One region of the Streptomyces sp. NPDC096193 genome, then DNA from elsewhere that is predicted to be linked to it. Evidence: riboswitches for the same ligand, from Rfam matches in the RefSeq annotation. Region 1 holds a riboswitch; the other holds the start of a gene.

Region 1 (7,584 bases):
CTCCTGGCCGGGCCCCGGTGCGAAGGAGCGGGCCATCAGGGAGCAGCTCGGCATCTCCCCGGTGCGCTACTACCAGCTCCTCAACGCCCTCCTCGACGACGAGCGGGCCCTCGCCCACGACCCCGTCACGGTCAACCGGCTCCGCCGTGTCAGGGACGCCAAACGATCGCGCCGCTAGGGTCGTGGCATGGGCAGCTCTCCGTATGTGCATCCTCTGCCGTCACCGTCGACGCCGGCGGGCCGTGAAGGCCTGGCCGCGCTACTGGCCCGTCCCCGCAAGGCGGTCGTCGCCCTCGATTTCGACGGCACGCTCGCCGAGATCGTGCCGGATCCCGAGCAGGCCCGCGCGCACCCTGAGGCGGTGCCCGCGCTGGCTCAGCTCGCGCCGCGGGTCGGGTCCGTCGCCGTCATCACCGGCCGCCCGGCCGGGGTCGCGGTCCGCTACGGCGGCTTTGCCGGGGTACCGGGCCTGGACCATCTCGTCGTCCTCGGCCATTACGGTGCCGAGCGCTGGGACGCGGTCACCGGCACCGTGAACACCCCGGCCCCGCATCCGGGCGTCGCCGCCGCCCGCGCGGAACTGCCCGGCTTCCTCGACGACATCGGGGCCTGGAAGGGCACCTGGATCGAGGAGAAGGGGCAGGCGGTCGCGGTCCACACCCGCCGGGCCTCGGACCCGCAGGCCGCCTTCGAGGCGCTGCGCGATCCGCTGGCCGGGCTCGCGGCCCGTCACGGTCTGGTCCTGGAGCCGGGCCGCATGGTCCTGGAGCTGCGCCCGCCGGGCATCGACAAGGGCGTGGCCCTGGCGGAGTACGTGCGCGAGGTGGATGCCGAGGCCGTCCTGTACGCGGGCGACGACCTCGGCGATCTGCCGGCCTACGCGGCCGTGGAGAAGCTCCGCTCGGACGGCGTCCCCGGTCTGCTGGTGTGCTCCGGCACCGCGGTGCCGGAGCTGGCGGAGCGCGCCGATCTGGTGCTGCCGGGCCCGTCAGCCGTCGTGGCGTTCCTGGCCATGCTCGCGCAGCGCCTCTAGCTGGTCGAGGAACCACCGCTGCGGCGGCAGCGCCGTCGCAGCGGTGGCCAGCCGCTTGGTGTGCCGGGCGCGTTCGTCGTGCGGCATGGTCAGTGCCTCGTGGAGGGCGTCGGCGGTGCCGGTCACGTCGTACGGATTGACCGTGACCGCGTCGTCGCCGAGCTCCTCGTGCGCGCCCGCCTCCCGGGAGAGCACCAGCGCGCAGCCGTCGTCGGAGACCACCGGGATCTCCTTGGCGACGAGGTTCATGCCGTCCCGGATGGGGTTGACGAGCGCGACGTCGGCCAGCCGGTAGGCGGCCAGCGAGCGGGCGAAGTCGTCCTGGACATGGAGGACGACCGGGGTCCAGCCGTCCGTGCCGTACGCGGCGTTGATCTCGTCGGCGACCCGCTGGACCTCGGCGGTGTAGTCGCGGTACACCGCGAGGTCCTGCCGGGAGGGGTAGGCGAAGGCGACGTGGACGACGCGCCCGCGCCATTCGGGCCGGGTGTCGAGCAGATGCCGATAGGCGAGCAGCCCGCGGACGATGTTCTTGGACAGTTCGGTGCGGTCCACCCGCACGATCGTCTTCCGGTCCGGGCCGATCTGCTCGCGCAGGGTGGCCATGCGTTCGTCGACGTCGGCCTGGTGGGAGCGGGCCCGCAGGAAGTCCGCGTCGGCGCCGAGTCCGTGCACGGCCACCTCGGTGGTCCGCGCCGAATGCGGCCCGGTGCGGGCGTGCTCCACGTACCGCCGGGGACCGCCGCTCGGGACGTGCGCGGCCGCCTGCTCCAGCCGGTCGGCGCAGGACAGGAACGCGGTCGCCCACCGCGAGGTCAGGAACCCCAGCCGGTCGGCGCCGAGCATCCCCCACAGCAGCTGTTCGGCGATGTCGTCGGGCAGCATCCGGAAGTAGTCCACCGGCGCCCACGGGGTGTGGGAGAAGTGGCCGATGCGCAGGTCGGGGCGGAGTTCGCGGAGCATGCCGGGCACCAGCGCCAGGTGGTAGTCCTGCACCAGCACCGCGGCGCCCTCGCCCGCGTGCTCGGCCAGCGCCTCGGCGAAGGCCCGGTTGTAGCTCTCGTACGAGCCCCACTGGCGGCGGAACTCGGCGTCGAAGGCCGGCTCCAGAGGGGTCTGGTAGAGCATGTGGTGGACGAACCACAGCACCGAGTTCGCGATGCCGTTGTAGGCGTCGGCGTGGACGGCCTCGTCGATGTCGAGCATCAGGACCCCGTCCGCGCCCTCGCCGCGCCGGACCGCCTCGCGGTCGCCGTCGCCGAGTGCGGCGCACACCCACAGGGCGTCCGCCTCCGACCCGATGGCGGACAGTCCGGAGACCAGGCCGCCGCCGCCGCGTTTGGCGTCGAGGCTCCCGTCGTCCTTCAGGGTGTACGAGATGGGGCCGCGGTTCGACGCGACGAGGACCTGCGCAGCGGAATGCTCGGAGACCATGTGCCGAACCTAGCCCGTCCTGTAATCCCTCAAACGTGCGTACGCCCCGGCTGCGCTTGTCACTGGTTACGGCGTCCGCGGGTGGCGGCGACGGCGATGACACCGGCCGCGGTGAGGCTGAGGGCGAGGCCGCCCAGCAGCCACAGGCGTTCCGTGCTGTGCCCGCCGCCCCCTGCGACGGCGATCGTGGTGCCCGGCGGTGCCATGCCGACCGTGGTGGCGATGACGACGGCCAGCGTGCCGAGCATCGTGGTGAACCTGAGCGCGCCGCGTCGGGAGCCCGTGCTGCGCTGTGCGTCCGGAGACTGTGCATCCATAAGTACGATATTCATGCAAGATGTCCGGATGTCGTCGGTTATGCCGCGCGACGCGCCGCATACTCACCGATCTCGCGCATCGGCGGGCGCTCCTCGGTGTCCACCGCGTGCGTCCGCGGGACGAAACCGTCCGAGCCCCGCTCGAACTGCGTCAGCGAGGGCCGCACCAAGTGCCCGCGGGAGAGCCTCAGTTGCGCCGTGCGGTAGATCGCGGCCGCCATCCTGCCGAGCGCCTGTCCGTCCTGATGGCGGTGCCGGCGTTCTCCCACGTCCACCTGCGCCAGCGCGTCCAGGCCCACGGTGTGCAGCGCGTCGACGAGAAGCCCCAGTTCCACGCCGTATCCGACGGGGAAGGGCAGCCGCTCCAGCAGCGCGCGGCGGGCCGCGTACTCGCCGCCCAGCGGCTGGACGAACCCGGCCAGCTGTGGCCAGTGCAGATTGAGCAGCGGGCGTGCCACCAGCTCCGTCACCCGGCCGCCCTGACCCGCGACGTCGCCCAGCGGCCGGTCGTACATCGCCTTCACGAACTGCACGTCGGGCTCGGTCAGCAGCGGGCCGACGGCCCCGGACACGAAGTCGGCCGAGAACTCCCTGAGGTCCGCGTCCACGAAGCAGACGATGTCCCCCCGCGTCACCATCAGCGAGCGCCACAGCACCTCGCCCTTGCCGGGGACGGCCGGGATGTGGGGCAGGATCGCGTCCCGGTGGACCACCCGCGCGCCCGCGGCGGCGGCCACCTCCCCCGTACGGTCGGTGGATCCCGAGTCGATCACCACCAGGTCGTCGACGAGGGGGAGGGGGCCGGACATCAGCTCGCGCCGGATGACGGTGACGATCTGCCCGACCGTCGCCTCCTCGTTCAGGGCGGGGAGCACCACGCTGACCGTGGCGCCGTGCTTGGCCGTGACCAGCCGGTCCACCGGGCGGTCCGCCGCCGACCACGACCGCCGGGACAGCCAGCGCTCCACCTCTTCCAGCACAGGATCTCCATCTCGCGGATCGGACGACCGTCTCAACCGTCCGGGGTGTCGGTTACAGTCTTGAACAACGCGCGGGGCCGTCGCATGCCGGGGGCCCACGCCGACAATCGAATACCGCTCATCCAGAGGGGCAGAGGGATACGGCCCGTTGAAGCCCCGGCAACCCTCCAGCCGGTCTCCGTTGCGCGCCCGTCCACGAGACGTGGCAGCAACCCGCGAGGCTCCCGGCTAGGGAAGGTGCCAAGTCCGTCTCGTGACGAAATGCGTCACGAGGAAGATGAGGAGAAAGGGCCTCGCCACCATGGCTGTGCAGACTGTCGCCAGCACCACCCCCGTCGACCTGGGACCGGCCGCGGCGCTCTCGTGCCGCGAATGCGGGGAGCGTTTCGAACTCGGCCCGATCTTTGCCTGTGCCTCGTGTTTCGGGCCGCTGGAAGTCGCCTACGACCTTCCGAGCGGCGACCCCGAAGGCCTGCGGAAGCGGATCGAGGCGGGTCCGGACAACATCTGGCGGTACGCCCCGCTGCTGCCCGTGCCGGCCGATGTGGCCGGGAAGCCGAACATCAACCCCGGCTTCACCAAGCTCGTCAAGGCCGACAACCTCGCCCGTGAGCTGGGCGTGACCGGCGGTCTGCACATCAAGGACGACTCCGGCAACCCGACGCACTCCTTCAAGGACCGCGTCGTCGCGATCGCCGTCGAGGCCGCCCGTGCCTTCGGTTTCACCACGCTCTCCTGCTCCTCCACCGGCAACCTCGCGGGCGCGGTCGGCGCCGCCGCCGCGCGCGCCGGCTTCCGCTCCTGCGTGTTCATCCCGCACGACCTGGAGCAGGGCAAGGTCGTCATGGCCGCGGTGTACGGCGGCGAGCTGGTCGGTATCGAGGGCAACTACGACGACGTCAACCGCTTCTGCTCCGAACTCATCGGCGACCCGCTCGGTGAGGGCTGGGGCTTTGTCAACGTCAATCTTCGGCCGTATTACGGAGAGGGCTCCAAGACCCTCGCCTACGAGATCTGCGAACAGCTCGGCTGGAAGCTGCCGGACCAGATCGTCATCCCGATCGCCTCGGGCTCGCAGCTCACGAAGATCGACAAGGGTCTCCAGGAGCTGATCAGGCTCGGTCTGGTCGAGGACAGGCCCTACAAGATCTTCGGCGCCCAGGCCGAGGGCTGCTCGCCGGTGTCGACCGCCTTCAAGGCCGGGCACGACGTGGTCCGCCCGCAGAAGCCGAACACCATCGCCAAGTCGCTCGCGATCGGCAACCCCGCCGACGGCCCGTACGTCCTGGACATCGCGCGCCGCACGGGCGGTTTCGTGGAGGACGTCACCGACGAGCAGATCGTCGACGCGATCAAGCTGCTGGCCCGCACCGAGGGCATCTTCGCCGAGACGGCGGGTGGCGTGACCGTGGGTGTGACGCGGAAGCTGCTGGAGGCGGGCGTGCTCGACCCGGCGCTCACCACCGTCGTGCTCAACACCGGTGACGGTCTCAAGACCCTGGACGCGGTCGCCCCGACCACCGGCCCCAGCGCGATCATCCGCCCGAGCCTGGGCGCGTTCCGCGACGCCGGCCTGGCCGGCTGACACCCCCGAGACTCAAGGAAGGCACGCAGCATGAGCGTCAACGTCCGCATCCCCACCATCCTCCGCACGTACACGGGCGGCCAGGCCGAGGTCCCGGCGGAGGGCGCGACGCTCTCCGAGGTCATCGCCGACCTGGAGAAGAACCACACCGGTATCGCCGCCCGTGTCCTGGACGACCAGGGCAAGCTGCGCCGCTTCGTGAACGTCTACGTCAACGACGACGACGTCCGTTTCGAGCAGGGTCTGCAGACCGCCACGCCCGACGGCGTCGGCATTTCGATCATCCCCGCCGTCGCCGGCGGCTGATACGCACCGTCACCGCTGTTGCCCCCTCCGCGAGAGAAGCGGAGGGGGCAATTCTGCATGGTTGAGCGCGGTACAGTTGGGGAAGTCCCCGCCGCTGCCCGTGCCCGCCGCATATGAGAATGCGCCCTGGCGCGACAAGAAGCGGCCAATGTGGGCGAGCAAAATGCCTCTTAAGTGTCATTTGCCGGGCCCGAGTTGCCCTGGATCTTCTTGAATTAGCGTCAAAGGTCCGTTCCCGCGCGCCCAGATTTCTCGTCCGATTGACCTGTTGCAGAGGGCAGTTGGACAGATACATTCAGCCGCGGTCGACGCGTTCCGGCGCACATCCCGAGGGCCTCCTTCCACCTCTGGCGGAGGGAATTCTCGGCGGTGAGGTATGACCCGGGTCCGCGAAGTGCGGTCCTGTGCAAGGGCCAGTAATAGGGGAGTTAGGCATGGCTCAGGGCACCGTCAAGTGGTTCAACGCGGAGAAGGGGTACGGCTTCATCGCGGTCGACGGTGGTGCGGATGTTTTCGTCCACTACAGCGCGATCCAGATGGACGGCTACCGCACCCTGGAGGAGGGTCAGCGAGTCGAATTCGAGATCTCGCAGGGCCAGAAGGGTCCGCAGGCGGACATGGTCAAGCTCGCCGTCTGATCTCGGCGCGATCGGCCACCGACGCACTCACGCGGCACTCACGAGGGGCCCGCATCCCACCAGGGAGGCGGGCCCCTCGTGCGTGCCGTCCCGGATCTCCCGGAGCCGCGCGCTCCCGCCCGTCGCCCGACCGCCACGCCTCGCCGGGGCTTCTTCGAAGCCGCTTGCACTCGACGGGGTCGAGTGCTAATCATTGGCGTTAGCACTCTGCAGGTGAGAGTGACAACTTTGAGGATCGGGCCGGCGAGGTCCGAGGGTCGTCGGGGCAAGGAACCGCACGGCTCTCAGACCGTCCGTCGCGGGCGCCTGCGCGGTCCGGAAGCAATCCTCCCCCGTTAGCCCTGCGGGCGCGGGGGGACCCCCAAGTCCGGGAGGACCACTTCACATGGCCAAGATCATCGCGTTCGACGAGGAGGCACGGCGCGGTCTCGAGCGCGGGATGAACCAGCTCGCCGACGCCGTCAAGGTCACCCTTGGCCCCAAGGGTCGCAACGTCGTCCTCGAGAAGAAGTGGGGCGCCCCCACGATCACCAACGATGGTGTTTCCATCGCCAAGGAGATCGAGCTCGAGGACCCGTACGAGAAGATCGGCGCCGAGCTGGTCAAGGAAGTCGCCAAGAAGACGGACGACGTCGCCGGTGACGGTACGACCACCGCGACCGTCCTCGCCCAGGCGCTCGTCCGCGAGGGCCTGCGCAACGTGGCGGCCGGCGCCAACCCGATGGCCCTCAAGCGTGGCATCGAGCGTGCCGTCGAGGCCGTCTCCGGCGCCCTGCTGGAGCAGGCCAAGGACGTGGAGACCAAGGAGCAGATCGCTTCGACGGCCTCCATCTCCGCCGCCGACACCCAGATCGGCGAGCTCATCGCCGAGGCGATGGACAAGGTCGGCAAGGAAGGCGTCATCACCGTCGAGGAGTCCCAGACCTTCGGTCTGGAGCTGGAGCTCACCGAGGGTATGCGCTTCGACAAGGGCTACATCTCGGCGTACTTCGCCACCGACATGGAGCGTATGGAGGCGTCGCTCGACGACCCGTACATCCTGATCGTCAACTCCAAGATCGGCAACGTGAAGGACCTCCTTCCGCTGCTCGAGAAGGTCATGCAGTCCGGCAAGCCGCTGCTGATCATCGCGGAGGACGTCGAGGGCGAGGCCCTGTCCACCCTGGTCGTCAACAAGATCCGTGGCACGTTCAAGTCCGTCGCCGTCAAGGCCCCGGGCTTCGGCGACCGCCGCAAGGCGATGCTGAACGACATCGCCATCCTCACGGGCGGCACGGTCATCTCCGAGGAG
Region 2 (7,584 bases), on a different contig from region 1:
TGGCGGATCAGTTCGTCGGCCGTCACACCCGGCTTGGAGAACAGCACCCGCACGCCGCGCGGCGGTGCCAGCAGCACCGGGGCTGCCAGCTCGGCCCCGTCGAAGACACAGGTGATCTCGGCCCCGGTCTGCGCCGCGAGCATGGAGAGCCCGCCGAGCAGCCGCAGCCGCTGCTTCTCCAGCGGCATCGTCGGATACCCGGTCTTGGTGACGTTGTAGCCGTCGACGACGAGATGCGCCTGCGGCAGCGCGAGCAGTTGGTCGAGCAGCGCGGGGTCGGTCTCCGACAGTGCGCGGGCCGCGATGTCCTTGGGCGACATCCGTCCGGGCTCGACCGCGTCGACCGTGTCCGCGGGATGAACGGACGCGGGCGGCAGGGCCAGTTCACGGCGCAGCCCCTGCGCGGACTCCAGCACGGTGTCCAGCAGCAGCCGCAGCCGCATGTCCTCGACGGAGCGCCCCTCACGGGCGGCACGGCGTCCGGCCTCGACCGCCGCCTCCGCCTCGCCCAGACGTGCCTTGAGGCGCCTGCTCTCGCTCTCGGCGGCCGAGACCTGGGCCGCGGCCTCGGACCTGATGGTGTCGATCTCGGCGTTCACCCGGCGCAGCGCGGCCTCACCGCGCTTGACATCGCTCTGGGCGCTGCGCAGCTTGCGGCGAAGCGATTCGGCTTCCTTGCGGACCGTCTCCAGCTCGCTGCGCAGCCGTTCGGTCTCGCTCTTGGTCAGCCCACGCGCCTCGACCAGTTCCTCACGCAGCCGCTCCAGTTCGCGCCGGCCGGCCTCGTCCGCACGCTCGGCGTCGGCGCGTTGCGCCTCCTCGCCGGCGGCGGCGACAAGTTTCACCCATCCGGTGGGCCGCAGAACGTAGGCGGCGGCCGCCACGTCGAGTGGATCGGCCGCCGCGGGCGGCGATCCCGCCGTCAACGCCCCACACAGTTCGGGCTGCGCCTGTGTGAGCCGTTCGGCGATGCGCTGCCGGAAGACGGGGTCGCTCTCCAGGGCTGCGGCCATCGCGTTGCCCGCGAACTTGGCGCGGCGGGAGGGGGTGAAACGGGCGTACTGCCGCAATTGGGCGGGCAGTTCCGCGACGGTGAGCCCACCGAAGGCGTCCGAGACCAGCCCCACGACCCGGCGCCGCACACCTTCCGGCAACGGCCGGTCGAGCGCCTCTGCGGCGCCACCGGCCGCACCGGCCGGCTCGGCGCCGCTGTCAGGCTGCTCCACGATCCGTCACCCCACTACCCGTTCGGGCCACTCCCTCAGGAGGCGGCGCCCGGCCTGTCCACCAGCTCGATCTTGTCCACCGCGTTGCACCAGCGGCAGCGCACCGACTCGATGGTCTCACTGACCACGTCACGCTCTTCGACGGTCGGTTCTCCGGCCAGGTCCAGATGGACGTACTCCACGACCTTCGACGAACGCGTGACGTCGAAGCGGGTGAGGTTCCCGCAGAGCGTGCAGCGCCAGCGGGTCTGGTCCGTCGGCGAGGGAACCGTCGTCATCGTTCCGTCCTCGTTTCGTCGTGCGGATGCGGGTGCCGCGGTGCGCCGTCGAACTGCGGATGTACTCCCTGTAACCCTACGGGCTCGGGGGCATCCCCTGCTCACGCGGAGCGGAGCTCGGGGAGGGTACCCAACGGCACGGCGAGGCACTCTGTACCGTTCCGGCCCGCTACGCCATGCTCTGTCCATGATCGGTTGGCGCAGGGCGGTACGGGGTGTGGTGGCCGGGCCCTCGGTGACGTACGGCCTGATCGCCGTCTGCTGCGCGGTCTTCCTCATCAGCCCGGTCTCGGGGCTGAACCCGTCGTACGGCACGGGTGACGCGTGGCTCGCGGCGCAGAGCGCGTACTTCGAGCGTTGGGGCGTGATCCCGGCCCAGCTGATGACCGGCTCCCCGGACACGCTGCTCACGCCGTTCACCGCGCTCTTCGTGCACGGGAACTGGCTGCACCTGCTCGGCAACCTGCTCTTCCTCTACGTCTTCGGCGCGATGGTGGAGGAACGCATGGGGCCGCTGGAGTTCGCCCTGTTCTACCTGGGCACCGGCGCCTTCGCCCTGCTCGCCTACGCGGCGGCCAACGCCGAGTCCGGGCAGACCCTGGTGGGAGCGTCCGGGGCGATCTCGGGGGTGCTCGGCGCCTTCCTTCTCCTCTTCCCGAAGGCCCGGGTCACCAGTCTCTTCCCTTTCCTCTTCTTCCTGCCGCTGCGCTTCCCGGCCTGGATCGTGCTGATCTTCTGGTTCGTCCTCCAGTGGCTGGCCGTGTCGGGGGCCGGTCAGGGCGGCCCCGGGGTCGCCTACCTCGCGCATGTGGTGGGGTTCGGCACCGGGTTCCTCTATGCCTGGGGACGGTTCCGGCGTCCGGCTAGAGTGAAGGCCCCAGCAGCGGCCACCGAGGGAGAAAGCCAGCCGTGATCACTGCGATCGTGCTCATCAAGACCAGCGTGGACCGCATTCCGGAGATCGCGGAGTCCATCGCGGCGCTGGACAGCGTCAGCGAGGTCTTCTCCGTCACGGGCACCTACGACCTGATCGCCATGGTCCGCGTGGCGAAGCACGACGACCTGGCGGATGTGATCCCCGGCCGTATCAGCAAGATCCAGGGTGTCGAGGGCACGGACACGCACGTCGCGTTCCGTACGTACTCGCAGCACGACCTGGAGGCGGCGTTCGCGATCGGTCTGGACTCCTAGCGCCCGTCGGCCACTGCGACCAGGGGACGGGCCCCGGAACACGAAGAAGCCCGCGCCTCTCGGCGCGGGCTTCTGTCGTGGCCGGTCTCAGACGGCGGGCACGCAGCGGCCGTCCTCCGTGCGGTACTGCCACTTCGCGCCCTCGCGCACCAGCTCCTTCACCGCGCCGACGAAGCGCTCCACGTGCTCGTCGGGCGTCCCGGCACCGAAGCTCACCCGGATCGCGTTGAGCGAGACCTCGCCCGGCCGGGCCTCCGGGGCGCCGCACTCGCCCGGGTCCTGCGGGGCACTGCCCAGCAGGGTGCGGACCAGCGGATGGGCGCAGAACAGGCCGTCGCGCACCCCGATGCCGTACTCCGCCGACAGGGCGGCCGCGAAGTGCGAGCTGTTCCACCCCTCCACCACGAAGGAGATGACGCCCACCCGCGGTGCGTCGTCGCCGAACAGCGACAGCACCTTGACCTCCGGAACCGCGGCCAGGCCCGCCCGGACCCGGTCGACCAGATGCTGCTCACGGGCGACCAGGTTCTCGAAGCCGGCGTCGGTGAGCGCCTTGCAGGCCGAGGCGATGGAGTAGACGCCGATGACGTTGGGCGAGCCCGCCTCGTGGCGCGCGGCCGTCGTGTGCCACTCGACGTCGACCCCGCCGTCCGCACGCCGCGCCACCTTGCGCGACGCACCGCCGCCCGCGAGGTAGGGCTCCGCCTCCTGCAGCCAGTCCGCACGGCCGGCGAGCACGCCCGAGCCGAACGGCGCGTACAGCTTGTGCCCGGAGAAGGCCACCCAGTCGACGTCCAGGTCCCGCACCGAGACGGCGTGGTGCGGGGCGAGCTGCGCCGCGTCCAGGACGATCCGCGCGCCGTGGGCGTGCGCCACCTCCGCGAGCTCCTTCACCGGCCACAGTTCACCCGTCACATTGGACGCTCCGGTCACGCAGACCAGCGCCGGGCCGCTGGGGTCTCCCCAGCTCGAAGAGCGAGGGGAAGGGTCGCGGCCGGCGAGAGCCTCCTCCAGCGTCCGTACCGCCTCGGCGTGGGTGCGCGGCGCGTTCAGATACGTCACCCGCGCATCACCCCAGGGCAGCAGCGAGGCGTGGTGCTCGGTCTCGAAGACGAAGACGCGGCAGTCCGCGGGCAGCGCGGACGCCAGCAGGTTCAGCGAGTCGGTGGTGGACCGGGTGAAGACGACCTGGTCGCCTTCGCGGCAGTCGAGGAAACCGGCGACCGTGGCGCGGCTGTTCTCGAAGAGGTCGGTGGACAGCTGCGAGAGGTACCCGGCACCACGGTGGACGCTGCCGTAGTAGGGGGCGTACGCGGCGACGTCGTCCCACACGCGCTGAAGCGCCGGTGCGCTGGCCGCGTAGTCGAGGGCCGCGTAGGTGACCTCGCCGCCGGTCACGAGCGGGACCGTCACATCGCGGCCGAGGACCGGCAGCGGCTCGGCACAGCAGGGTTCGGACCCGGCGGCGGCGACGACCGTGTCCGAGGAGGGGCCGGAGGCGGCAGGAGCGATGGCGGTGTTCAGGCGTGCGGACATGGCGGTATCTCCCGGCAGGAAAGGCGAAATCGGCTTCAAGAACCCGGCGGTGCGGGGACCTCGACACACGGCGGACACCGTGCGGAGGGTGTGCTGAAGAAGGGGCTGTACGCCCTATCGCATTCGCTTGCTCACGAGACTGCTCCCTTGAGGACCAGGACCCCAGGGTGTGCAGGGGTCCGCGCTTGCCACAGACCTCGCTGCCTGCGGCCTGGTCTTCACCCGGGGCACCCCGCCACGGACGGAGGGTTGCCGGACAGCGGGCCGGGGCCGTAATCGCTGTCACTCATGACCTTGGAGAGCATCCTGCCATACCTCGCGGACGCCGCAAGGGCGCGGTCCACCATCCGGACCGCGCCCTCGCGTGACGTATCGATCGGTGCTGCCGGCCCCTCGCCGGATCAGCCCTGGCTGTTGGTGGCGGCCACCCAGCGCTGGAGCGCGTCGTTCGCCGCCCCCGAGTCGATGGCCTTGGCGGCCTGGGCGACCCCTGCCGCCAACTGTTCGTTGAGCGTGCCGTCCGTCGGGTCCAGCGCCACCAGGGCGGCCGCCGAGTTCAGCAGGACGGCGTCCCGGACCGGCCCGGTCTCCCCGCCGAGCAGCCGTCTCGCCACATCGGCGTTGTACGAGGCGTCGGCGCCGCGCAGCGCCTCCACCGGCACCAGGTCGATGCCGATGTCCCGCGGGTCGAACGCCTCTTCGCGCACCTCGCCGTCGCGAACGACCCACACCCGAGAGGTGGCGGTCGTCGTCAGCTCGTCCAGGCCGTCGTCGCCGCGGAAGACCAGTGCCGACGAGCCGCGCTCGGCGAGCACCCCGGCCATGATGGGCGCCATCCGTGCGTCCGCGACCCCGGTGGCCTGCGCCCCGACCTGTGCCGGATTGGTCAGCGGTCCGAGGAAGTTGAACGTGGTGCGGATGCCCAGCTCCTTGCGCGCCGCGGCCACATGCCGCAGGGCGGGGTGGAACTTCACGGCGAAGCAGAAGGTGATGCCCGCCTCCTCCGCGACCTCGGCCACCCGCTGCGGGGTCAGCTGGAGATTGACGCCGAGCTTCTCCAGCACGTCGGACGCGCCGCTCGCGGACGAGGCCGCGCGGTTTCCGTGCTTGACGACCTTGGCTCCGGTGCCGGCCACGACGATGGCCGACATCGTGGAGATGTTCACCGTCTTGGCCCCGTCGCCGCCCGTGCCGACGATGTCGACGCTGCGGCCGGGCACCTGGATCAGGTTCGCGTGCGCGTACATGGTGCGCACGAGGCCGGAGATCTCCTCGACCGTCTCGCCCTTCGCCCGCAGCGCGACCGCGAACCCGGCGATCTGGGCGTTCGTCGCCTCGCCGCTGAGGATGCGGTCCATCGCCCAGGCGGTCGCGTCCGCGCTCTGGTCGCGGTTGTCGAGCAGCGCGTTCAGCACACTCGGCCAGGAGTGAGCCGCCACGCTGTCGCCGCCGACCGGGGTCACAACGTTCATGGTCCACTCCTGGGTCCACAGCCGATAAGGGAATGCGTCCACCCTATCCAGCCCCGGAGACGGCGAAGGGCCCCGTCCGACGAATGGACAGGGCCCTTCACCTGCTACTGCCGGGAGGTGTCTCCGGCGCTGTGGCGGCGATGCACTCGCTTCAGGCGATCAGTGGTGGCCGTGGCCGCTGCTGATCTCCTTGAACTCCTCGGGCCTCGGCTTGGGGATCTGGTTCTCCTCGCCGTAGTAGGACTTGCTGAGCTTGACCCGCAGCTTCTGGGCGGCCGAGAGCTTGCGCCGGACACCGTTCTCGTCCGTCTCCGGACCGAGCTCCGCGGGCTTGTACTGCTCGTGCGCGGTGAGCGCGTGCAGCTCGCTCTGGCTGAGCGGCTCGTGGACCTCGACGAACTCACCGTGCGGCAGGCGCTTGATGACGCCGGACTCGCGTCCGTGCAGCACCTTGTCCCGGTCGCGACGCTGCAGACCCAGGCAGATCCGCTTCGTGACGATGAAGGCGATGACCGGTCCGGCGAAGAAGAAGATCCGGACGAACCAGGTGATCGCGTTGATCGACAGATGGAAGTGGGTCGCCCACAGGTCGTTGCCGCCACCGACCAGCAACACGAAGTAGAGGGTCAGCCACGCCACACCGAAGGCCGTTCGGGTCGGGGCGTTGCGCGGGCGGTCCAGGATGTGGTGCTCGCGCTTGTCCCCGGTGACCCAGGACTCGATGAACGGGTAGACGGCGATCGCGACCAGAACCAGCGGGAAGATCATCAGCGGGATGAACACACCCAGGACGAGTGTGTGGCCCCAGGCGTTGATCTCCCAGCCTGGCATCACACGGATCAGACCCTCGGAGAAGCCCATGTACCAGTCGGGCTGCGCGCCGGTGGAGACCTGGTCGGGCCGGTAGGGACCGAGCGCCCAGATCGGGTTGATCGAGGCGACCGCGGCCATCACCGAGATGACACCGAAGACCAGGAAGAAGAAGCCTCCGGCCTTGGCCATGTAGACCGGCAGCAGCGGCATGCCCACGACGTTGTTGTTCGTCCGGCCGGGGCCCGCGAACTGCGTGTGCTTGTGGTAGAAGACCAGGATCAGGTGGCCCACCAGCAGACCGAGCATGATGCCCGGCAACAGCAGGATGTGGACCGAGTAGAACCTCGCCACGAAGTCGCCGCCGGGGAACTCCCCGCCGAACAGGAACATCGACAGGTACGTGCCGACGACCGGCACGGACAGGACCGCTCCCTGCATGAACCGCACACCGGTGCCCGACAACAGGTCGTCCGGCAGCGAGTAACCGGTGAAGCCGGTGAACATGCCGAGGACGAACAGCAGGAAGCCGAACAGCCAGTTGACTTCGCGCGGCTTGCGGAACGCGCCCGTGAAGAAGACGCGCATCATGTGCACCAGCATGCCGGCGAGGAACACCAGCGCGGCCCAGTGGTGGATCTGCCGGATCAGCAGACCCCCGCGGACGTCGAAGCTGATGTCCAGGGTCGAGGCGTACGCCTCCGACATCCGCACACCCTGCATCGGGATGTAGCTGCCGTGGTACTCCACCTCGTTCATCGACGGGTGGAAGAACAGCGTCAGATACACACCCGTGAGGATGATGATGATGAAGCTGTAGAGGCAGATCTCACCGAGCATGAAGGACCAGTGGTCCGGGAAGATCTTGCGCATGTTGGCCTTGGCCAGGGAGTAGATCCCCAGCCGGCCGTCCGCCCAGTCGGCAACCTTCTCGCCGGCCGGTGCTTTGCGCTTGGACTCTGTCGTGGTACTCATCCGCGCTCCCAGAAGGCAGGACCGACAGGCTCGTCGAAGTCGCCGAGCGCCTCGAGGTGGCCCTCGGCATTCACACCGATCCGCAGCTGCGGAAGG

Evidence for each region. A riboswitch is a leader RNA that binds a small molecule or an ion and turns the genes downstream of it on or off. The one in region 1 is predicted to bind S-adenosylmethionine.
Region 2: it holds a riboswitch for S-adenosylmethionine, as region 1 does, so the genes downstream of both, ABTX78_RS29950 (aminotransferase class V-fold PLP-dependent enzyme) here and thrC (threonine synthase) in region 1, are expected to answer to the same signal.

Annotation. Positions count from the first base shown of each region.
Region 1 is NZ_JBEOSJ010000041.1:24,094-31,677, forward strand. It holds gene ABTX78_RS34230 (DUF3263 domain-containing protein) at 1-178, shown strand, start outside; gene otsB (trehalose-phosphatase) at 188-1,033, shown strand; gene ABTX78_RS34240 (alpha,alpha-trehalose-phosphate synthase (UDP-forming)) at 989-2,467, opposite strand; gene ABTX78_RS34245 (hypothetical protein) at 2,527-2,784, opposite strand; gene ABTX78_RS34250 (glucosyl-3-phosphoglycerate synthase) at 2,823-3,764, opposite strand; SAM riboswitch class I at 3,880-4,048, shown strand; gene thrC (threonine synthase) at 4,066-5,349, shown strand; gene ABTX78_RS34260 (MoaD/ThiS family protein) at 5,380-5,655, shown strand; gene ABTX78_RS34265 (cold-shock protein) at 6,090-6,293, shown strand; gene groL (chaperonin GroEL) at 6,679-7,584, shown strand, end outside.
Region 2 is NZ_JBEOSJ010000027.1:38,894-46,477, forward strand. It holds gene ABTX78_RS29930 (NYN domain-containing protein) at 1-1,226, opposite strand, end outside; gene ABTX78_RS29935 (hypothetical protein) at 1,262-1,504, opposite strand; gene ABTX78_RS29940 (rhomboid family intramembrane serine protease) at 1,692-2,417, shown strand; gene ABTX78_RS29945 (Lrp/AsnC family transcriptional regulator) at 2,414-2,695, shown strand; gene ABTX78_RS29950 (aminotransferase class V-fold PLP-dependent enzyme) at 2,783-4,231, opposite strand; SAM riboswitch class IV at 4,408-4,525, opposite strand; gene trpD (anthranilate phosphoribosyltransferase) at 4,633-5,703, opposite strand; gene qcrB (cytochrome bc1 complex cytochrome b subunit) at 5,863-7,488, opposite strand; gene qcrA (cytochrome bc1 complex Rieske iron-sulfur subunit) at 7,485-7,584, opposite strand, start outside.